4 regions of the Brevibacterium linens genome follow, and region 1 is predicted to be linked to each of the others. Evidence: riboswitches for the same ligand, from Rfam matches in the RefSeq annotation. Region 1 holds a riboswitch; each other region holds the start of a gene.

The links. A riboswitch is a leader RNA that binds a small molecule or an ion and turns the genes downstream of it on or off. The one in region 1 is predicted to bind thiamine pyrophosphate.
Region 2: linked by a shared signal. The riboswitch ahead of CXR29_RS04510 (ECF transporter S component) and the one ahead of CXR29_RS02830 (TenA family protein) in region 1 are both predicted to bind thiamine pyrophosphate.
Region 3: linked by a shared signal. The riboswitch ahead of thiC (phosphomethylpyrimidine synthase ThiC) and the one ahead of CXR29_RS02830 (TenA family protein) in region 1 are both predicted to bind thiamine pyrophosphate.
Region 4: linked by a shared signal. The riboswitch ahead of CXR29_RS00625 (3-oxoacyl-ACP reductase) and the one ahead of CXR29_RS02830 (TenA family protein) in region 1 are both predicted to bind thiamine pyrophosphate.

Annotation. Positions count from the first base shown of each region.
Region 1 is NZ_CP026734.1:686,905-692,466, reverse strand. Features, by position in the region: gene CXR29_RS02850 (HutD family protein) at 1-5, opposite strand, end outside; gene CXR29_RS02845 (VOC family protein) at 53-415, opposite strand; gene CXR29_RS02840 (ATP-grasp domain-containing protein) at 539-1,564, shown strand; gene CXR29_RS02835 (nucleoside/nucleotide kinase family protein) at 1,636-2,238, shown strand; TPP riboswitch at 2,267-2,373, shown strand; gene CXR29_RS02830 (TenA family protein) at 2,368-3,057, shown strand; gene CXR29_RS02825 (phytoene desaturase family protein) at 3,112-4,593, shown strand; gene CXR29_RS02820 (DMT family transporter) at 4,595-5,530, opposite strand.
Region 2 is NZ_CP026734.1:1,050,950-1,056,511, reverse strand. Features, by position in the region: gene CXR29_RS04525 (DUF4916 domain-containing protein) at 190-729, shown strand; gene CXR29_RS04520 (universal stress protein) at 887-1,804, shown strand; gene CXR29_RS04515 (FN3 domain-containing metallophosphoesterase family protein) at 1,841-3,643, opposite strand; TPP riboswitch at 3,790-3,898, shown strand; gene CXR29_RS04510 (ECF transporter S component) at 3,921-4,547, shown strand; gene CXR29_RS04505 (ABC transporter ATP-binding protein) at 4,547-5,562, shown strand, end outside.
Region 3 is NZ_CP026734.1:426,603-432,164, reverse strand. Features, by position in the region: gene CXR29_RS01825 (DUF1684 domain-containing protein) at 1-612, opposite strand, end outside; gene CXR29_RS01820 (M18 family aminopeptidase) at 747-2,051, shown strand; TPP riboswitch at 2,126-2,234, shown strand; gene thiC (phosphomethylpyrimidine synthase ThiC) at 2,230-4,053, shown strand; gene CXR29_RS01810 (amidohydrolase family protein) at 4,152-4,943, shown strand; gene CXR29_RS01805 (ABC-ATPase domain-containing protein) at 4,975-5,562, shown strand, end outside.
Region 4 is NZ_CP026734.1:140,924-146,485, reverse strand. Features, by position in the region: gene CXR29_RS00645 (nucleoside 2-deoxyribosyltransferase) at 34-504, shown strand; gene CXR29_RS00640 (thymidylate synthase) at 494-1,501, shown strand; gene CXR29_RS00635 (class I SAM-dependent methyltransferase) at 1,456-2,253, shown strand; gene CXR29_RS00630 (NUDIX hydrolase) at 2,254-2,679, shown strand; TPP riboswitch at 2,815-2,934, shown strand; partial or broken gene CXR29_RS00625 (3-oxoacyl-ACP reductase) at 3,029-3,804, shown strand; gene CXR29_RS00620 (MFS transporter) at 4,029-5,486, opposite strand.

The sequences.
Region 1 (5,562 bases):
CGCATGACTCAGCACACCACGGACGGGTGGGGCCGCCTCGGTGATGGTGTGGTCATCCTTTGCACAGGCAGAACGGGTGACCGGCCGGGTCGAGGAACACGCGGAACGTCTCTCCCGGCTGTTCGGGGGCCTTGCCTGCACCGATCTCGAGCACGGACTCCTCAGCAACATCGAGGTCGTCGACGATGACGTCGAGGTGCATCTGCTGCGGGTGGGCCTGACCGGGCCAACTGGGCGCGTGATAGTCCTCGACCTGCTGAATGCACAGCGGGGGCCAGGAATCGGAGGTGACTTCCGCCCAGGTGCCGTCCTCCTCGACCGCGACCTTCCAATCGAGGAGCTGCCCGTAGAACTCTGCGAGTTCGGCGGCGTCGGGAGCATCGAGTACGACCACAGGTTGCTTTGCGATAGCCATGACCTGAGTCTACGCCGCAGCACGGACATGACGAAGGGGCCGACGACGGTCGGGGTGGCGTAGGATCGTTGAGCAGATCCGCCGGGCGAGCGATCGCGCCGGCACCCCGAGCAAAGGTGCGCGATGAGTTCTCATGCCCCGCCCGTCACCGGTGATCCGGCGGTGCACATCATCCACGACAATCCGGAATGGATCGCTCCGTTCACGGATGCGCTCGACCGCCTCGGCGTCGCCCATGTCGAATGGCTGCTGCCCGAGACCACGATCGATCTCGCCGCGGAACCTCCTGCGGGGTTGTTCTGGTCGCGGCTGTCGGCGTCGGCGCACACCCGGACCGATCCGCATGTGAAGGAGTATGGGCGTGCGGTCCTCGACTGGCTCGGCGCCGCCGGCCGCCGAGTCATCAACGGACGCGATGTCTACGAGCTCGAGGTGAGCAAGGTTCGTCAGCATCGCGAGCTGGCCGGCCGGGACTTCGACGTTCCGCGCACAGCGGCCGCGTTCGGACCGCGGGCGCTCGTCGACGCCGCGGCCGGCTTCACTCCCCCGTTCATCACGAAGCACAATCAGGGCGGCAAGGGCCTCGGTGTGCGTCGCTTCGACTCCCACGCCGAGCTCGAGGCGGTCGCCGATGAGTTCGCGCCCGGTGGCGCGAATGCGCCGATCGACGGCATCACCCTCGTCCAGGAGTATGTGCAGCCTGCCCAGCCGTTCATCACCCGTGCCGAGTTCATCGGCGGACGTTTCCACTATGCGGTGCGCGTCGACGTCTCAGGTGGGTCGTTCGAGCTGTGCCCGGCCGATGCCTGCGCGATCCCGGGCGCCGGGTCTGATCCCGACGTCGAGGCGGTCCCCCAGTTCGACCGCCGTGAGGAGATCACGGCCGGAACACCGCTCATCGCTCGGCTCGAGACGCTGTTGGCCGACCTCAGCATCGAGATCGCCGGCGTCGAGTTCATCGAGACCGCCGACGGCCGTCAGGTCGTCTACGACATCAACACGAACACGAACTACAACCCGTCGGTCGAGTCCGCCGAACAGACGTCGGGTCGTCAGCCTGCCGCGGACCGTATCGCCGATTTCATCGCCGACACCTTCGCCGAGGCAGCCCCGCAGTCCGTATCCCCCGCCGGATCGACAGCGTGGTGAAGTCCCGACTCCGAGTTCTGATCGAACTGCTGGCAGAGCTGAGCACCGTCCGACCGGGAGGTCGTGCCTTGGTGGCGTTGGACGGAGTAGACGGAGCCGGGAAGACGACGATCGCCCGGGAACTCATCGACCTCGCCGAGGAGGACGCGGGGAATTCTGGTACGGCTCCTGCTCGTCCCGTCGCGTCGGTCGGCATCGACGGCTTCCATTATCCGCGGGCCGTTCGTCATGCCGACGGAACAGGGCCGGAGACGTTCTACCGGAACTCCTACGACTACAACTCATTCCTCGAGTCGGTCGTCGGGCCCTTCCGCCGAGGCGACTCGGTCGTTCCAGCCGCGTGGGACGTCGATGCGGACCGGCCGGTTGAGTCGCAGCCTCGGATCTTGCCGAGCGACTGTGTTCTCCTGGTCGAGGGGATCTTCCTCCACCGACCAGAACTCGTCGATCTCTGGGATGCGAGCGTGTGGGTCGACGTCCCATTCGAGATCTCGGTCCCACGAGGGAACGAGCGGTTTGCCGGAGCCTTCGATGCCGATCCCGAGGATGAGTCGAATCGCCGCTACGTCGGTGGTCAGCGCCTCTACTTCGCCGAGGCTGCCCCGTGGGAACACGCCACATGGGTGCTCGACAATCGCGATCTAGAACGGCCGACTCTGGTCCGGTCTTACTGACAGCTCTCCTTACCTAGGTGATAGTGTCGAAGCGCTACAGGGGAGCGCCGAAAGAGGCGGCGCTGAGAGTGCGTATGCAGACCCTTTGAACCTGATCCGGTGAGCACCGGCGGAGGGAGTGGAAGACACTTGAGCACCATCGACGATTCCTCGATCGTCTTTGACAGCGACGGAGCGGTGGCCGAACTGCTCCGTTCGACAGAGCGGCAATGGGTGAGGGCCGTCGATCACCGGTTCGTCCGAGAGCTTTTCGCCGGCACCGTCGATGACACGGTGATGCGCGACTATCTCATCCAGGACTATCAGTTCTTCGAGTCGTTCCTGTCCATGCTCGGAGCCTGCGTGGCCCATGCCGATGAGCTCGACCCAAAGCTGCGATTCGCCCGACAGCTGGGCATGCTCGTCGCCGACGAGGACACGTATTTCGTCGACTCTTTCGCCGAGCTGGGCGTCGATCCCGCCGATTACCTCCGACCTGAACTTGCAGCACCGACGGCGGGCTTCCGCGATCTCATGAACTCAACAGTCGACTCAGCATCGTACCCACAGCTGCTCGCCGTCCTCGTTGTGGCCGAATGGCTCTACCTCGATTGGGCCGAATCCCGCGAGGAAGCACCGGAGCGAGCGGTTCATCGAGGATGGATCGACCTCCACCGCGGAGAAGCCTTTCGCTGCTGGGTGCAGTTTCTCGTCGATGAGCTCGAGCGCGTGTTCCCGGAGGAAGAAGACCAGAGCTCAGAAGCCGAGAACCTCAACCGCGTCTGGCGCCGCGCCGTCGACCTCGAATGCGCTTTCTTCGACAACGTGTACGACAACTGAGCCGCCAAGGAACGCACTCCGCAGCCGCACAGCCCACTGACCTAGACTGGCCTCATGAGCACAGGTGTTGATGCAGTCGTCGTCGGATCCGGCCCGAACGGCATGGCCGCCGCCGTCACCATGGCCCGTGCCGGACTCTCTGTCGAAGTGTTCGAAGCTCAGCCGACGATCGGCGGCGGTGCCCGCACCCTCGACCTCGGTCTGGCGCCGGGCATCACCCACGACATCTGCTCGGCCGTGCACCCGTTGGCGATCGCCAGCCCATTCTTCGTCGACTTCGATCTGCGCGCCCGCGGCCTCGAGTTCACCACCCCCGAGATCTCCTACGCCCAGCCCCTCGACGGCAAGCCCGCCGCGCTGGCCTTCCATGATCTCGAGAAGACCGTCGACCACCTCGGCGCGGCCGGACCGGAATGGCGGCGATTCTTCGCCCCGCTCCTCGACCGGGTCGATGACGCGATCTGGCTCTCCCTCGGTGACAAACGCTCCGTTCCCGAGACCCTGCGCGATGTTCCCGGCATCGCGAACGTCGTGAAGTTCGGCCTGCGGCTCCTGTCCCAGGCCAGCCCTGCGTGGAACATTCCGCTCTCCCACGAATCCTCCCAGGCCCTGTTCACCGGTGTCGCAGCGCACGCGATCGGCGGGCTGCCGGCGATGGGCACCGCGGCCACTGCCACGATGCTCTCCACGGTCGCCCACGCCGGCGGGTGGCCCTCCCCGATCGGCGGGTCGCAGGCGATCATCGACCACCTCGTCGCCGATCTCGAAGCGCACGGCGGGAAGGTCACCACGAACGCCCGTGTCAACCATGTCTCGGATATGCCCAAGGCCCGCGCCTATCTGCTCGACACCTCGGCGCTGAATGCGGCGCAGATCTTCTCCGGCCTGCTGCCCGCGCACGTCGACAAGAGTCTGCGGAGGTTCAAGCACGGCAACGCCGCCGCCAAGGTCGACTTCGTCCTCGACGGCCCGGTGCCCTGGTCCGATCCCGCAGTCGGACGCGCCGGCACCATCCACATCGGCGGATCCCGGGCGCAGATGGCCGCCGCCGAGGCGCAGGTGATGAATGGGCGCATGCCCGCAGACCCCGTGTGCCTCGTCTCGGATCCGACCGTCTTCGATCCCACCCGAGAGGTGAACGGGCTGCGGCCGCTGTGGACGTATGCGCACGTGCCCTTCGACTGCCCGCTCGACCCGACCGAGTACATCACCCGGCAGCTCGAACGCTTCGCTCCCGGCTTCCGCGACCACATCGTCGCCCACAATGCGATCCCCGCCTCCGAGATGGCCGGCCACAACCAGAACTACATCGGAGGGGACATCGCCACCGGCATCGTCACCTTCTACCGGATGATGGCCCGCCCGCGCACCAGCTGGGACAACTACAGCCTCGGCGTTCCCGGCGCGTTCCTATGTTCGGCAGCAACGCCACCGGCCCCGGGCGTGCACGGCATGAACGGCTGGTTCGCCGCCCGCCGGGCTCTCAAGACCCGCTTCGGCATCGACAAGGCACCCAGTCTGGCTCCGGGCGACTGACCTACGGCCTCTCCGGTCGAGCACCATGCCTGCGCACGAGCCCGCTCGAGACCGCGACCCCACCGACGACGGCGGCTGCTCCGAAGATCTGTCCGAAACCGAACCGTTCCCCGAGCACCACCGCCGAGAGAGCGAGCGCGAGCACCGGCTGAACAAGCAACAGGCTCGCCGTGACTTCGGCAGGCAGCCGACCGCTTCCGTGATGGATGAGCAGCCACGCCGCGACTTGTCCGACGAGCGCGAGCACGATAAGCAGAACCCACGAACGCCCGCCGATATCCGAGACCGAAAGTCCCTGTGAGAAGAGGGCGATGATCGTCGAGGTGGCCGCGGCCGCCGCCGTCGCCCACGTCAGCGGCTGGAGCGCGAGATCCGACTGCGTCCGTGTGGCTTTGCGGCTGAGGAAGAGGTAGGTTCCGTATCCGATTCCGGCGAGCAGCCCGAGAAGAACCCCGCCGAGGCGGCCCTGCCCTGCCGCCGATGTGCTCGGTCCGATTCCGATTTCGCTGAGGCGCACACCGCTGACGAGGATGATGCCGATGATCATGATCGGCAGTGCAATCAGAAATCTCCGCTCCATGCGCTCACGATCGATGATGAGAGCGAGCAGCGGCAGGACGATGACCTGGACGTTGATGAGCACCGTCGAGACTCCCGCTCCGGCGAGGTAGATCGATGCGGTCCACGCGCTGTAGTCGATGCCGAGCGCGATGCCCGCCGCAAGCGACCACAGCACACCACTCGTGCTCAGGCTCTCATGTCGCTGCCTTTCGGCGAGCGCAAGTGGAATGAGGGGCACAATGGCGATGGCGCAGCGAAGCACCGCAGTGGTCGCCGCGTCGACATCGGCAAGCTTGACGATGATCGCGGACGCAGACAGGCACAGCGCTCCGGCGAGCACCGAGGAGATGGCTGCGGGGGTTGGTGTCTGACTCATAGTTCGACGCTATGGCCACCTGACTATTCAGC
Region 2 (5,562 bases), 360 kb from region 1:
CCCTTCATAGTCCTTGACCGGATATGGTCACGTAGTGCTGACACAACTGTAGGCCACGTCACTTGGCAGGTCCCTGCCGGTCGGAAATTTATCTCGACATCAAGATACTTTACCCGATACGTGTCCCAGTTCATCAACAGGGCCTCCAGACTCTTCTGCAGAGAGGGATGGTTGTGGGAATATTGGGTCATGACTCGGACTGCCCTGGACTTCGACGAGAACTGGTTCGACGACGCGGAATACGCGCGCCTGCGCAGACGCATGCCGATCCCCTATGTCAACGCCATCCCGGTACGGGTGGGCGAGACGGGCAACGTCGAACGCATCGGCCTGCTGCTGCGCAGCCTCGAGGACGGCACCCTCGGACGAGAGCTCGTCGGCGGGCGGATCCGCTTCCACGAGACCATCCGAACCGCACTGGTCCGTCACGCCGAAAACGACCTCGGCCCGATGGCGCTGCCGGTCATTCCGCCTGCGATCAGCCCGTTCCACATCGCCGAATACTTCCCCACCGAGGGCTCGGCCCTGCTCCATGATCCGCGCCAGCACGCGATCGCCATGTGCTTCATCATGGAGGTCCGCGGCGAATGCACTCCGCGAGCCGATGCGCTCAGCCTCGATTGGCTGACCCCCGAGGAGACCCTGCGTCCCGATATCGTGGGCGAGCTCTGCTACGGCCAGGACCACATTCTGCGCATTGCGCTGGCTCACCTGGGCTTCCGCGTCTGAGCCGCGGGCGCGCCCAGGTGAGACGCAGCTTCTCGCCGCACGCTTTTTCTACATCTCGTAGAACAGTCTTGCTAGACTGAAGAGGACGCGGACGATACCGCCAGTCGGGGCCGTCGTCGGCGTCTGGGTTGGACAGGCCCCGATCGAAAGGTGCGAGATGTCTGCTCAAACCAGTTCGTCCGAATCCGGCCTGAATCTCGAACTCGGCGTCCTCGTCGGCTTCGACGGCTCCGAACTCGCCGCTCAAGCCGTCCGCTACGGCTCAGTCGAGGCCGAACGTCGCAGGACCGTTCTCACCGTCGTCACCGCCTATGAGCTGCCGACGATGATCTACCCGAATATGGCCTCCATCCCCAGCGAACCCGAGGATGACAAGGCGAAGAAGGCAGCAGAGAAGACCCTCACCGAGGCGGTCGAACTCCTGCGCGACTACTCCGGTGAGAAGTCCTTCCGCACCGCGCCGGGAAACTCCGCCGGTGTGCTCGTCACGCTCAGCGCCGACGCCGAAGTCGTCATCGTCGGTGCTCGCGGACGCGGCGGATTCATGGGCCGCGTCCTCGGATCCGTGTCCACGGCTCTGCCGGCCCATGCGCACTGCCCGACGATCGTCGTTCCCGAACGATCGACCTCGGCGTCCGCGGACTCGGGCCCGGTGGTTGTTGCCGTCGACGGCTCTGACACCGGTCGGGTCGCGATGTTCACGGCGGCTGCCGAAGCCGCCACTCGCGGGGCTGAGCTCGAACTCGTCGTGGTGCTGCCGGCCGGTGAGGAATGGCTCTACTGGTACCCCGACCTCGAGCTCAGCTCCGAGGTCACCTCGCGTCGGCAGAAGCAGCTGACCGAAGGCCTGGAGAAGGAAGCTGCGACACTGTCCGAGCAGTTCCCGGATCTGACGGTGACCACCTCGGTACCGGTCGGCGATCCCACCGAAACCCTCGTCGAGATCAGCTCCCGCGCACAGCTGACCGTGATGGGCACCCGCGGGCGCGGACGGATCCGCAGCGCTCTGCTGGGATCCGTCTCGCGCGGGGTCCTCAACCACGCCGAGGGTCCGGTCATGGTGGTTCCGAGCTGATGCGCAGCGTCGGGCCGATCAGCAAGGCTGTGCTGATCAGCTGAGGCCGGCACCTCGGCGGCGACGGCTCACGACCATCAGCGTCGCGCCGAGTGCCAGCGCCCCCGCCCCGACGGTCAAGGGCAGCGCAAGTCCACCGCCGGTGCGGGGAAGGTCTCCATCCCCACCCGCCGAGGCGGTCCCGGAGGAACCCGCATCATCGCCCGTTCCCGCGGTGTCCGCTTCGGCACCGTTCGCATCGGCGCCAGAGTCTGCCGTGCCGGCATCGACGTCCGAGCCATCCGCTGCGGCGTCAGCTTCTGTTCCGGCGCCGTCTGCGTCTGCGTCGTCATTCGCACCTGCACCATCTGCACCTGCCGCGGAGTCGGCACCGGCTCCGGAATCCGCGTCTGCACCGGCGTCGTCGCCCGGGGCGGGTTCGTCCGCCTCGGCGCGCCTGAGTTCGACATCGTCGATCTGCTCGGCTGCGGCCCGCGCTTCCGCCCGTTCGCCATCGGCCGACGCTCCCTCAGCAGGCACCTCATAGGTCGTCGCCCGCAGCGCTTCGTCGCTGACGCGGACCCGGGTGAAGGCGGGCATGTCGTTGTGGACGCTCTTGCCTTCCCAGTCGAGGCCGGGAACGTAGTCGTAGAACTTCGACCCCGATGACGAGGTCAGCGTGAGGTAGAGCGTCTGCCCGTCTTCCTTCGCCTCATCGGCTCCCGCTTCGGAGCCCTCGACGGGCTTGCCCTCCCCGTCCATGAGGAAGGTGCGGTTAAAGATGTGGTCGTGGCCGGAGACGACGAGGTCGATGTCATTGCGGGCCGCGACCGGTGGGATCGCCTTCCGCAGCCGCTTCACATCGAGATCGTTCCAATGTGTTGCCGTCGAATAGATCGAATGGTGGAATCCCAGCACAGTCCATCGTGCCTGGCCACCGTGTTCGGCGACGACCTCGTCGATGAACTCGGCGTGGGCGTCCATGTCCGAACTGTTCGAGTTGATGTTGAGGAACAGGACTCCGTCTTCGATGAACCAATAGTCGCCGCCGGAGGTGATGATGCCTCCGCCGCCGTGGTCCTGGCTGACATTGGGTCGGTTGAAGTGCTGTTCGTAGGCCTTCGACGACACATCGTGGTTGCCGATCGTCGTCGCCTGCGGGATCGTCCGGGTCGCTTCCGGCGCCAGGTACTGCGCGTACTGCTCTTGGTTGCCGGCGGCGTTGACCTGGTCTCCCAGGGAGTAGAGAAAACTCGGGTCGTCGGCAGTGGCCACGGCCGTCGACAGGGTCCGTTCCCAGCCGGTGGCGTCGTCGGGGTCTCCGCCTCCGGCGCCGACCTGGGGGTCGCCGAAGACGAGGAATTCGTCATCTCCTCCGGACGATCCTGTGGTGAACTGCTGCACCTCGGTGAACCCGTCCTCGTCGCTGCCGACCTGGTAGGCGTAGTCGGTGTCGGGTTCCAGGTCGGTCATGCTCGCATGGTTGAAGTGACGTTTGAGGTCGGTGGCGAGACCGGAGTCCGTGGTCTCAGCCGCTGCCGCGTCGGCGGGAAGTTCGCCTCCCTCGAGTTCATTGACCGGCGCCCACCGGACCTCTCCCCCGCCGGAGTTCTCACTCATCCACGAGAGGTTGCGCGTCGTCGAGTCGGCTCCGACCTGCAGTACGGGATCGGTGATCGCCTCATTCCCTGCATCCGCCTCGGCGGGCGTGTCCGTCGGGTCCTGGCTCACGGTCGAACTCGGGCCGCCCGAGCCGAGATTCGGTTCGGCGCGCACGGGCACCGGGGCCGCCACCAGAGCGGCGAGCAGGGTGGCGGCGGACAGGGCACTGAGTGGTCGCTTGAGTCGATGCGTATTCACCCACCCATTCCTACCGATCAGTAGTGTCCGGTCGTTCGAGGCCCGTCGACGAGACAGGGAACGAGAGGTGAATCGTCGATGACGGATCCCGGCCTCCGCGTCGCCTCCGCTCCCGGTCGCTGCTTCTCTCACCTGTTGTACAGTGGTGGCTACGACAGGGGAGCGCCGTCAGGGGCGCTGAGAGTGCAGAAGAAGCTGCAGACCCTCGAACCTGATGCGGTCAGTACCGCCGAAGGAAGTCGAGACTCTTCACCCCTCCTTGATATGAGGAGGCACAATGCCGAATACCACCGCGCCGACCACCACCCCCGCCCGCGCGCAGGCCTTCACCGCGGCGCCGAAGACGAAGCAGTGGCGGGTCGTCGACTATGTCACCACCGCCGTGCTCGGCATCGCCGTGGGACTCGTCTTCTGGGTGCTCGCGCTGAGCTGGAAGGTCCTCGAACTCGCCTTCCAGGCATTCCCGCCGTCGATCGGCCTCATCGCCGGACTCTGGGTGCTGGCCGGTCCGCTGGCCGGTGCCATCATCCGCAAACCCGGTGCCGCACTCCTGTGCGAACTCATCGCCGCGATCGTCGAAGCCGTGCTCGGCTCCCACTTCGGGGCGACCGTTCTGCTCTCGGGTCTGCTGCAGGGTCTCGGTGCCGAACTCGTCTTCGCCGCCTTCGGCTACAAACGCTTCACCCTGTGGGTCACCGCCGCTTCGGGTGTGCTGGCCGCGGCGTTCATGGCCGTGAGCGAGAACATCATGTACAACGCCGAATGGCAGTTCGGGTTCCAGGCGATCTATGCGGTCTGCGCGATCATCTCCGGCCTCGTCATTTCCGGCATCGGCGCGTGGTACGCCTACCGGGCGATCGCGGCCACCGGAGCTCTGAGCTCCTTCGCCTCCGGCCGTCGCTGATGGCGCTGCCGATCACGGCCGCCGGCTTCTCATGGACGCACACCGACCGTGATCAGCCGGCGGTCGGTCCGCTCGACCTGCAGATCGTGGCCGGAGAGAAGGTGCTGCTGCTCGGCGCCTCCGGAGCCGGGAAATCGACGTTCCTCCACGCCGTCGCCGGTGTCCTGCCCGAGGAATCGGGTGAGGCCACCGGTGAACTCCTCGTCGGCGGAGAGAAACCGGATCCTCGCCGAGGCAGCACCGGGCTGGTCCTCCAAGATCCCGATTCGCAGGTGATCTTCTCCCGCGTCGGTGATGATGTGGCATTCGGGATGGAGAACCTCGGACTCCCGGCCGAGGTCATCGAGGCTCAGGTCCCCGAGTCCCTGCATGCGTTGGGACTCGATCTGGCCCCGGAGCATCCGAGTGCGGCCCTGTCCGGTGGGCAGAAGCAGCGGCTGGCCCTGGCCGGGATCCATGCGATGGCCCCGGAGGTCATCGTCCTCGACGAACCGACGGCCAATATCGATCCCGCCTCGGCGACCGAGGTCCGCGATGCCGTGCTCACCGTGCAGGCCGAGACACAGGCGACCATGCTCGTCGTCGAACACCGGGTGGAGCTGTGGACCGAGCACGTCGACCGTGTCATCGTGCTGGGCGGTGACGGGATCGTCGCCCAAGGTCCGCCCGAGCAGATCTTCACCGATCCGGACCTGACCGAAACGCTCATCGGCTGCGGCATCTGGATTCCGCAGGACTCCCCCACCCCGCGCCGAGGCGGGGCCGCAGGAATCGGTGGGACGTCGGGCCGCCTCGGCGAGGTTCTGCTGCGCACAGATCGGCTCAGCGTTGCTCGACCGCGCATGGCCACCCCCGCCGCGACCGGACTGGACCTGAGCCTGAGCGCCGGTCAGGCCCTCGGAATCATCGGTGCGAATGGGGCAGGCAAATCGACCACGGCCCTGACCTTGGCGGGCCTGCTGCCCGAATTCTCCGGGCAGGTCCTCGCCGAGGCGGCCCTGCGGGAAGGAGCCAA
Region 3 (5,562 bases), 260 kb from region 1:
TCCGCCGGTCGGAATTTTCGCGCTGAACCCGTTCTCTTCGACGCGGACCTGAGGTCGGGCGGGCACGGCGTCGTGTCCGCCGGTCGCCTGTGAACCGGCACTCGCACCTGCTTCCGCACCAGCAGAACCATCCGCACCAGCCGCAGAATCAGCGCCCGCACCGGCCGCGCCGGTCTGGTCCGTGACCCTCGGCAGGGTCGAGGTGTCGCTGGGCACGGCCGGGCTGGTCGCCCGGGTCGGCCCCGAGTTGGTCGCAGCCGCGCCGTTTGTAGCCGCGCCGTTCGCACCTGCGCCGTTCACCCCAGAGCCAGCCCCATTCCCAGGACCAGTCCCGGATCCAGCCCCTGAACCAGCCGGATCCGACCCGTCTGGGCCGTCGCCGACCGTGCTGAGCAGGTCAAACGTCTCCGCCGCGGGACCGGCCTTGATGCCGGGATCCAGGGACACGGTCACCCACCCGTCGTCGACGGTGAAGGTGCCGGGAGCGTCGGCCCAGGTCGATTCGTCATCGAGCCAGTGCAGGCCGACGACGCTGAGCCAGCCGAACGGTTTCGCCAGTGCCGAGTTCCGTGAGTCGCGCCAGGTGTTCCACTCCGTCACGAACTGGTTCACGTCGAACACTCCTTGCCGTCGCTGGTGCAGTTGCAGGGTCGCCGCCCCGCCTGATTCTCGGACGCGGTGGCAACCCGGCGCCTGAGACCTGATCTTCTTCACCTCCAAACTACCGCAAACGATAGGCTGGGGAAATGAATGAATCACTCCCGCGACCGGACCGGGCCGCGACGACAGCGGCCGACCTCGGCGACTTCGTCAGCGCCTCCCCCAGCTCCTATCACGCGGTGGCCACCGCCGCGAAACAACTGGAAGAGGCCGGATTCTCCCGCCTCGACGAGTCCGCCCCCTGGGCGCTGACGCCCGGGACCGGGCACTACGTCATCCGCGACGGCGCGCTCATCGCGTGGATGAATCCCACCGTCACCGAGGCGGCTGACCGGTTCCGTGTGTTCGGTTCCCACACCGACTCCCCGGCGTTCAAACTCAAACCCGGCGGCGAGTACACCGCTGAGGGCACCCGCCAGGTCGGGGTGGAGGTCTACGGTGGGCCGCTGCTGAATTCGTGGCTCGATCGTGAGCTCGCCTTCGCCGGTCGTCTCGGCCTCGCCGACGGCCGCATCGTGCTCGCCCGCACCGGACCGATCGCCCGCATCCCGCAGCTGGCGATCCACCTGGACCGGCAGGTCAATGAAGGTCTGGCCTTGGACAAGCAGCGTCATACCGCTCCTGTCATCGGTCTGGCCGATCTCGCTGAGGCCGACATCATCGAACTGCTCGCCGCCTCCGCCGGCGTCGATGCCGAAACTGTCGTCGGTCACGACGTCTACACCATTCCCACTCAGGAGCCGGCCCTCTTCGGTGCCGCCGAGGAATTCTTCGCCTCGCCGAGGCTGGACAACCTGCTGTCCGTCCACGCCGGTGTCACCGCGCTCACCCAGCTCGATGCCGATAGGCTCGACGGCATCCCCCTGTTGGCGGCCTTCGATCATGAGGAGATCGGGTCGAATTCGCGTTCGGGTGCGTGTGGTCCGTTCCTCGCCGATGTCACCGAGCGCATCGTCGCCTCATTGCTGCCGCAGTCGACGCGCAGCGATTATCTCGCATCGATGGCCTCCTCGGTGTGTGTCTCCTCCGATGCCGGGCATGCTGCCCATCCGAACTATCCGGAACGTCATGATCCGCATGTGCGCCCCCGCCTCGGCGGCGGTCCCCTGCTCAAGCTCAATGCTCAGCAGCGCTACGCCACGGATGCGGTCGGCACCGCGGTGTGGTCGCAGGCGTGCGCGGCCGCCGGAGTCGAATACCAGGATTTCGTGTCGAACAATGCGATGCCCTGCGGTTCGACGATCGGACCGCTGACCGCGACCCGTCTGGGAATGACCACCGTCGACGTCGGTCCTGCCCTGTACTCGATGCACTCGGCACGCGAAATGGTCGCGGTCTCCGATGTGCTCGCCCTCGGTGCCGTGGCGAAGGCATTCCTCCAGGGCAGCTGACCTCGCACCCCCGGCGGGACTCGATTCCGCCGACACCGCGGTTGTCCTCACCACGACAATCGTGATACGAATTACACGACCCCACGGGAGCCCTCTGCACGGGCTGAGATCGGACTGCATCGTCCGAGACCGTAGAACCTGATCCGGTTGATACCGGCGTAGGAAGTGAGGACTGCAGATGACTGCATTCACCCCGGAAACACCTACCCCTGCCACAGCTTCGCCTGACGCGGTTTCGTCTGCCGCAGCGGCGGACGACCAGTTCACCCTCGAGCAGTATCCGACGCATTCGCCGGCATGGGTCGACGACACGGACCACGGCATCCGCGTTCCCGTGACCCGCATCGAACTCGAGGACTCGAACGGCCGGGCCAACGATCCCGTCGACGTCTACCGCACCGTCGGACCGGGCAGCATTCCGGAAGAGGGACTGCCCGCTCTGCGATTTCCGTGGATCGAGAACCGTCTCGACACCGAAACGTATGACGCCCGCGGCCACCGCATCGCCGATGACGGTCGTGCCGCCGTCCGCCGAGGGGCCCCGTCACAGCAGTGGAAGGGACGCAAACCGGTTCCGCGTCGGGCCAAGACCGGCCGCACGGTCACCCAGATGCACTACGCAAGGCAGGGCATCATCACCCCGGAGATGCGGTTCGTCGCACTCCGCGAGCAGTGCGATGTCGAGCTCGTGCGTGCCGAGCTCGCCGCCGGTCGGGCGATCATCCCGAACAACATCAACCACCCCGAATCCGAGCCGATGATCATCGGCAAGGCGTTCCTCGTCAAGATCAACGCGAACATCGGCAATTCCGCGGTCACCAGCTCCATCGCCGAGGAGGTGCAGAAGCTGCGGTGGGCCGCGAAGTGGGGTGCCGACACCCTCATGGACCTGTCGACCGGCAATGACATCCACACCACCCGAGAATGGATCATCCGCAACTCCCCCATCCCCATCGGCACCGTCCCGATCTATCAGGCGCTGGAGAAGGTCGACGGTGATGCGAACGCGCTGACCTGGGAGATCTATCGCGACACGGTCATCGAACAGTGCGAGCAGGGTGTCGACTACATGACCGTCCACGCCGGTGTGCTGCTGCGCTACGTTCCCCTCACGGCCGACCGGGTCACCGGGATGGTCTCCCGCGGCGGGTCCATCATGGCCGGCTGGTGCCTTGCCCACCACGAGGAGAACTTCCTCTACACCCACTTCGACGAACTCTGTGAGATCTTCGCCCAATACGATGTCGCGTTCTCACTCGGCGACGGACTGCGACCAGGGTCCATCGCTGATGCCAACGATGCCGCCCAGTTCGCCGAACTCGACACACTGGCCGAACTCACCGAACGCGCGTGGGCCCACGACGTCCAGGTGATGGTCGAAGGCCCCGGGCATATTCCCCTCCACCTCGTGCGGGAGAACGTCGAACGCCAGCAGGAGCTCTGCCACGGCGCACCGTTCTACACCTTGGGTCCGCTGGTCACGGACATCGCACCCGGATACGACCACATCACCTCGGCGATCGGGGCGACCGAGATCGCCCGCTACGGCACGGCGATGCTCTGCTACGTCACTCCGAAGGAGCATCTGGGCCTGCCCGACCGCGACGACGTCAAGACCGGAGTGATCACGTACAAGATCGCCGCGCATGCCGCCGATGTCGCGAAGGGCCACCCCGGTGCGACGGCCCGCGACGATGCGCTGTCGAAGGCTCGGTTCGAGTTCCGGTGGCGAGACCAGTTCGCCCTCGGCCTCGATCCGGAGACTGCTGAGGCGTTCCACGACGAGACCCTGCCGGCCGAACCGGCGAAGACCGCGCACTTCTGTTCCATGTGCGGGCCGAAGTTCTGCTCGATGCGCATCTCCCAGGACATCCGCGACACCTACGGCAGCGCCGAAGCTCAGGAGGCCCTGGCGGGAATGCAGCAGAAGAGCCGCGAATTCCTCGCCTCGGGCGGAGAGGTCTACCTGCCCGATCCGACCGTCGGCCTCAAGGCGGACTGACCGTCGTTCAGGGCGTGGCGCGTCTATCGCAGTGTGCACGATTCGACAGACGCGCCACGCCGTGACCGAGCGTTGCGGAGGCGATGTAGGTTGACGGCATGAGCGAACTCCAGCGTGCCTTCGACGCGCATCTGCACATCATCGATCCGACCCATCCGGTCATCGAGAACAACGGCTATCTGCCCGACCCATTCACGGTCGCCGACTACCGCGCGAGGCTGCAGAGCCTGCCCGAGGTCGGAGTCGACGTCGCCGGAGGTGCCGTCGTCTCTGGCTCGTTCCAGGGCTTCGACCAGGGGTACCTCGTCGAGGCGCTGGGCCAGCTCGGCGACAGCTATGTCGGTGTCACCCAGCTGCCGGATGAGACCACCGATGATCAGATCCGCCGCCTCGACGAGGCCGGCATCAAGGCGCTGCGCTTCAATATCGCCCGCGGTGGTTCGGCCACTCTCGATGCCCTCGACAGCTTCGCCCGCCGGGTCCATGACCTCGTCGGATGGCATGCCGAGCTCTATATCGACGCCCGCACCATCGACGCCGACCTCGCCGCACGCATCGCCGCACTGCCGGCGGTGAGCATCGACCACCTGGGCATGCACGAGGACGGACTGCCCACCCTGCTGCGCCTCGTCGAGGCCGGGGTGAAGGTCAAAGCCACCGGTTTCGGTCGCGTGGAACTCAACCCCGCCGAGGCGGTCCGTCGCATCGTCGACACCGACCCGACCGCGCTCATGGTGGGCACGGATCTGCCGTCGACGCGGGCGCGTCGCCCCTTCGCCGATGCTGATTTCGCCCTCCTCCGCCAGGTGCTCACCCCCACCGAGGCGGACGCCGTGTTCTGGTCGAATGCGGCGAGGTTCTACGGCCTCGAACCGTCATCCGCTGAGTAGACGTTCATCTCCGCCCAGTAGCATGAGTGAGATGAGTTCACGTCAGTCGAATCTCGCCTCCACTCTGCACACCCTCGACGGTCGCAGCTACGGCAATCTCAAACAGATCCGCGGCCGCTACACCTTCGGACCGGTCACCGTGTTCATCGATCGGGTCCAAGCCGATCCGTTCGCCTCCCCGTCGAAGGTCCGGGTCCGTGTCGATCGTGCCGATGCGAAGGTTCCGCTTGAGCTCACCACCGAGCACGCCGATCGCATCGCGGCGGCCGACTACCTTCTCCGTGCCGGCAACGAAGTACTCGCGAAGCTCGATCAGCGGGCACTCATCCTCGGCCGCCCCGGGCAGGAGATCCTCGAACGGACGAACATCCTCATCGACGACGCCGGGCTCGAGGCACGTCTGCTCGTCAACCTTCCGGCCCGCGGCCGCCGCATCCTAGGCCACCAGGCCGCCGACATCCTCACTCGCGATCTGCCCGAATTCGCCGAACGACTCTTCCTCTTCGACCGCTGGTCGGACGCCCCGGCAGGCAGGGGAGGGAACACTCCCGCCCCATCGGCCCACGGGCTCGCCGACCACGTCCAGCTGCACCGGGATCAGCTGGAACTGCGCAGCCGC
Region 4 (5,562 bases), 550 kb from region 1:
TAACCACTTCGACTCATGAAAGGAGCCGTGACGATGACGCGAAAGATGTTTCTCGCCGGCCCGTTCAAAGCTCTCGTCGACGCCGACACCCATGTGATGGGCGACGCCGCGATCGACAAGTACACCTCGATCATCGACTTCTTCGAAACCCAGGGGTGGGATGTGCACTGCGCCCACCGCAGAGAGCACTGGGGCCGTGAGTTCATGGAACCCAGCGAATGCACACGCATCGACTACACGGAGATCGCCGCCTGCGACGTCTTCGTCGCGTTCCCCGGCGCACCGGCATCCCCGGGCACGCACATCGAGATCGGGTGGGCCTCCGCCTGGAACAAACCCATCGTCTTACTCCTCGACGAGGGAGCCGAGTACGCGTTCCTCGTCCGAGGCCTCTCAGCGGTCGCCGACGTCCAGATGATCACCATCGATCCCGAGCAGCCCACCGGACCACGCATCCTCACCGCGATCGAGCACGCGCAGGCAGGAGCCGTCAGTGAAGCCTGAGTATCCCGACCTCCACACGCTCTACCTGGATTCCCTGCGACAGGTCTACACCGGGTTCGAATACCAGAACAGTCCCCGCGGGCAGGACGAACGCGAAATCATCGGCTACACCGCACGCCTGACCAACCCGGCCCGGCGGTACTGCTTGGCCAGGTCTCGTCGGCAGAACATCATCTTCAACTACGCCGAAGCACTGTGGTACCTCTCAGGGAAGAACGACCTCGACTTCATCCGCACCTACGCACCCTCGATGAGCCGGTACAGTCCCGACGGCCTCAGCCTGCCGGGCACCGGGTATGGTCCCAAACTGCTCAGACACGTCGGCGACGAGACTGCGATCGAACGAATCGTGAACACCCTCCGCGAGGATGACCCTGCGAGCAAGCGTGCCGTTCTGCAGATCTTCGACGACTCCGAAGACATCTACCGCCGCAACATCGACGTCTCCTGCACGCTGGCTCTCCAGCTGTTGCGCCGTGAGGACCGTCTGCACATGGTCGCGTTCATGCGCGCCAACGACGCGTACATGGGACTGCTCAACGACACGTTCTCCTTCACGTTCATCCAAGAATTTCTCGCCTCGATGCTGGGCCTGACCCCGGGTGTGTACATCCACAACGTCGGCTCGATCCACATCTACGAAAAAGACCTCACCAAGGTGCACACCCTCCTCGGCGGCGATGATCAGACGATCGTGGAGGAACCCAGCACTCTTCCACGGCTGCCCTCGGGGGCGAGCCTGGACCAGGTGCACCAGGTCCTCGCCCTGGAGAAGTCGATCCGTGCAGACGAGCTCCCAGGCCGCGCACTGGCGACCCTTGATCTTCCGGAAGCGTGGGTCGACATTGTCCGCCTGTTCTGGATCCACCGGCAACTCCAATACCAACGACCAGTCGACCCATCGATTATCGGCGACCTCCATCCCCTCCACCGGGAGCTGGTCGTGAGCCGATGGCCCAGCATCGAAAACGCGCGTGTGAGGGCGGTGCAGCAGTGACGACATCATGGACGACTCCGGCAGTCTCAGCAGGGTTCGATGCCTATGACGACTATGTCGAAAACCGACTGGCTTATACCCCGCTCGTCAATGACCTCCAAACTGCTTGCGGCCGAGGGGGGATCGTGCTCGATTATGGGTGCGGCAGCGGAAAAGTCTCACGACGCCTCCTCGACGCCGGAGCCGCAGCACAGGTCGTCGGAGTCGACATCAGCACCGACATGATCACCCTCGCCCGGGCGCAGACCCCGCAACCGGCCGCGCGATTCCACACCATCGACAGCGGCCACGTTCCCTACCCGGATGACACATTCGATGCGATCGTGTGCTGCTTCGTATTCATCAACGTGCCCACACGCGAGGAACTGAGAGCGATCGCCCGCGAGCTCGCCCGAGTGCTTACACCGACCGGCAGACTCTTCATCGTCGATAGCAACCCGGCGGCCACAGGAGTACCGTTCCCGACCTTCCGCAGCGGCGAGCCCGGCAGAGGCTACCGTGACGGAGACGAACGCAAGGTCAGCTTGCAGATCCCCGGCACCGGGATCCTCGAGCTTGTCGACCGGCACTGGTTCATCAGCACCTACGAGGCGGTGCTGACCGAGGCCGGCTTCACAGTCGACAAGGTCACCGACCGCGGAGCACAAACCGTAGAGGACGTCGGCTCCCAGGCACCTATCGACCATCCACCGTTCATGCAGATCACAGCCCACCTCCAAGACCACTCCGAGTCGACGATCGGGGCGGGGTAGATGACGCGCGACGCTTCCTACCCGAAGCCGGCGACGCTGGCGGCAGTGGTCCGAAAAGGACGTGTACTCCTTATCCGGCGTGCCCACATGCCCGACGCCGAGCGCTGGGCATTCCCCGGGGGCAAGATCGAACCCGGCGAGACCCTGACCGCCGCGACCGCGCGCGAACTCGCCGAGGAAACAGGAGTCCTCGCCACACCCGGTGATGTCTTCGATGCTGTCGACGTCATCGATGCCGACCACAATCTGCATTACGTCCTGATCGCAGTGCTCTGCCGATGGGAACGAGGGGAACCGGTCCCGGACGATGACGCACTCGAAGCGGCATGGTTCACCCTCGAGGAAATGGTTGCGATACCGGTCGCGGAAACATTCAACGTCCGCGCTATCGCCCAAACCGCGCTCGAGCTGGAACGCAAGCAATAGGAACACTCAAGAAGCCAGAATGCCCATTTGCCGGATAGCACGTAGTGATATCAGGTGTTCTGTGACAGCGATTCCAGTAACGAAGAATCAGGCCGTCCGAAGCTTGTGGAGAGTGTGGTTTCCGTGATGTGATGGTGGCGTGACACGGGGCGCCGCCCGTTCCAGCTTTCGAGCACGGGACGTGGTCGGCTGAGATGACACCCGTTGAACCTGATCCAGTTAGCACTGGCGAAGGGAATGTCCGGACTTTCACCCGCCGACAATGTTGGCGGTGTCAGCGCACCGAAGAGCAACTTTCGCTCTTCGGTGCGCACGGGTTGCCTTCGCCTCGATATCGAGAGGCATACACATGGCACACACTATTCTCCCCCTCACCGAGCAGATCGTCCTCGTCACCGGCGGCGCCCGCGGACTCCGAGCTGCGATCACTCGCGCGTTCCTGGCCCAGGGTGCGCGAGTGGTCATCGACTACCACACCTCCCAGGACGCCGCGGAGGACCTCGCCGCCGCCCACCCCGGAAAGGCGATCGCAATCCGGGCTGATGTCCGCGACCGCGCCCAGGTCGATGCCCTCGTCGCTGAGGCCGCCGATCGCTTTGGCGGTCCGATCACCACGGTCGTGAACAACGCGCTGGCTGACTTCTCCTTCAACGGCGACGCCCGCTCCCACGCGGACCAGATCTCCTACGAGGAGATCACCGCACAGTTCACCGGCTCCGTGCATGGGCCTCTCAACGTCATCCAGGCCACCCTTCCCGGCATGGTCGAGGCGGGCTTCGGCCGGATCGTCAACATCGGTACGAACCTCTTCCAGCACCCCGTCGTGCCCTACCACGACTACACCGCGGCGAAAGCAGCGCTGCTGTCCCTGACACGCACCTTCGCCGACGATCTCGGCCCGCAGGCCATCACGGTGAACATGGTCTCCGGGGGCTGCTGCTGACCACCGACGCCTCGGCGGCGACCCCTGAGGCGGTCTTCGAGGGCATCGCCGCGGGCACCCCGCTGCGGGCGGTGACGACGCCGGATCAGCTCGCCGACCCAGTCGTATTCTTCGCTTCCCCGTGGGCCAGGGGTGTGACGGGTCAGAACCTCATCGTCGACGGCGGACTCGTCAAGGGGTGAGCGGCGTGGAAGGCAAGCAGGCCCACTTCAACCTCTTCATCCACGGTGTCGGTCATCGCAGCGCGGCCTGGTGGTCACCGCCACGTCGTGCAGCGCAACGACCGACTGCGCCTCGTCCCTGAACACCGTGACCACGCCTCTCTCATCTCACTCTTCGTTTAAGCAGAGCCCCTGCAGAAGCCCCGTTCATTCCCTTGACGGACACGCCGTCAACACCCTTCGGTCTAGATTTCTGGGGCGCTCTTCTCTCCGTGGGCTCGGAGCATGCCGAAGGCGACGAGGCCCGCCGCGAGCACGGTCAGAGCGATTCCGCCCCAGGTGACCGCGAGTCGGAACTCCGCGGTCTGCTCGGTCGGCCAGGCCGATGCGGTGAGGTGCCCGGTGAAGATGGCGGCGAGGAAGGTTCCGCTCAGGGCGATGCCCACGGCGGTTGCGAACTCGCCGGCTGTATCGGCCAGGGCCGCGCCGACGGTGGTCCGGTCTTCTGGAACTCCTTTCATGACGTTGGTTCCCGCGACGACGCCGACGACCCGCATTCCCGCCGCGACGAGCACGAGGGCCACAGCGATCCAGACGTATCCGACGCGTCCCAGAAGCGCGTAGACGGCCAGGCCCACGACGACGGCAGAGGCGCTGAGCCAGGCCGCTCGATCGAGTCCGAGCTTGTCGACGAGGATCGAGATGACGGCGCCGCCGGCGACGAGGACGATCACTTGCGGAAGCATGCCCAGTGCTGCCTGGGCGGGCGTCCATCCCCAGTCGAGCTGGAGCTGAAGTGCAACGAGGTACCCGATACCTGCGACGGCGAGGTTGGCTGCGCCTTTGAAGGCCAGTCCGCTGGACACGAGCGGGCTCGCGATCAGCTGCAGGTCCAGCAGGGGGTATTGGAACGAGCGCTCGCGCCAGGCGAATGCTGCCGCGAAAGCGATGGTCGCGGCCACCCCGGCCCAGGGGAACCAGGTGTCTGCGCCCACTTCGACGAAGAGGGCGGGGGCGAGCAATGCGGATGCGATGGCCGCGGTGCCCAGGATGGCTCCCCAGATATCGACAGGATCGCGGTGAAGCTCTTCTGGCCGGTCGGCGGGAATGCCTTTGCGGATCGCGATGAAGGCGATGGCTGCGATCGGCACGTTGACCAGCAGCAGGGTCTGCCACGGTGCGATGGCGAGGACGAAGCCGCCGGCGATCGGGCCGACGGCAAGGCCGATGAGTCCTACGGTGGAGATCACCGTCATCGCGCGTACCCGGAGGCGGTCATCGGCGAAGAGCCGGAACGCGAGAGCCAGGGAGCCCGGCGTGGTCATCGCGGCGGCCACCGCCATCGCCGCGCGAACGGCGATGAGCTGCCCGGCAGTGGCCACGAAGGCTGTCGCGAGACTCGTCATCCCGAGCAGCACGAGCCCGGCCAGCATCATCTTGCGTCGGCCGATGCGGTCGGCGACGGCGCTGAGCGCGAGCATCAATCCGCCGAACACGACGGAGTACACGCCAGTCACCCATTGCAATGCGGTGGCGGTGGCCTGTAGTTCCCGGCCGATGGTGGGCAAGGCGACATTGAGGATCGAGTTGTCGAGCATCTCGAACAGGAACACGGCCGACAGCCCGGCCAGCGCGATCCACGCGTCCTTCAGCGTGTGAGGCGGCTGCGCGGCCTCGGACTGGTGGCTGGGACGACGAATCATGGGTCACTCCTTCTCGGTGAAGAAGTGACGGGCCGTTCGTCCCGTGTGTGCTCGTGCGCTCTGTAGAGAGCCTCGT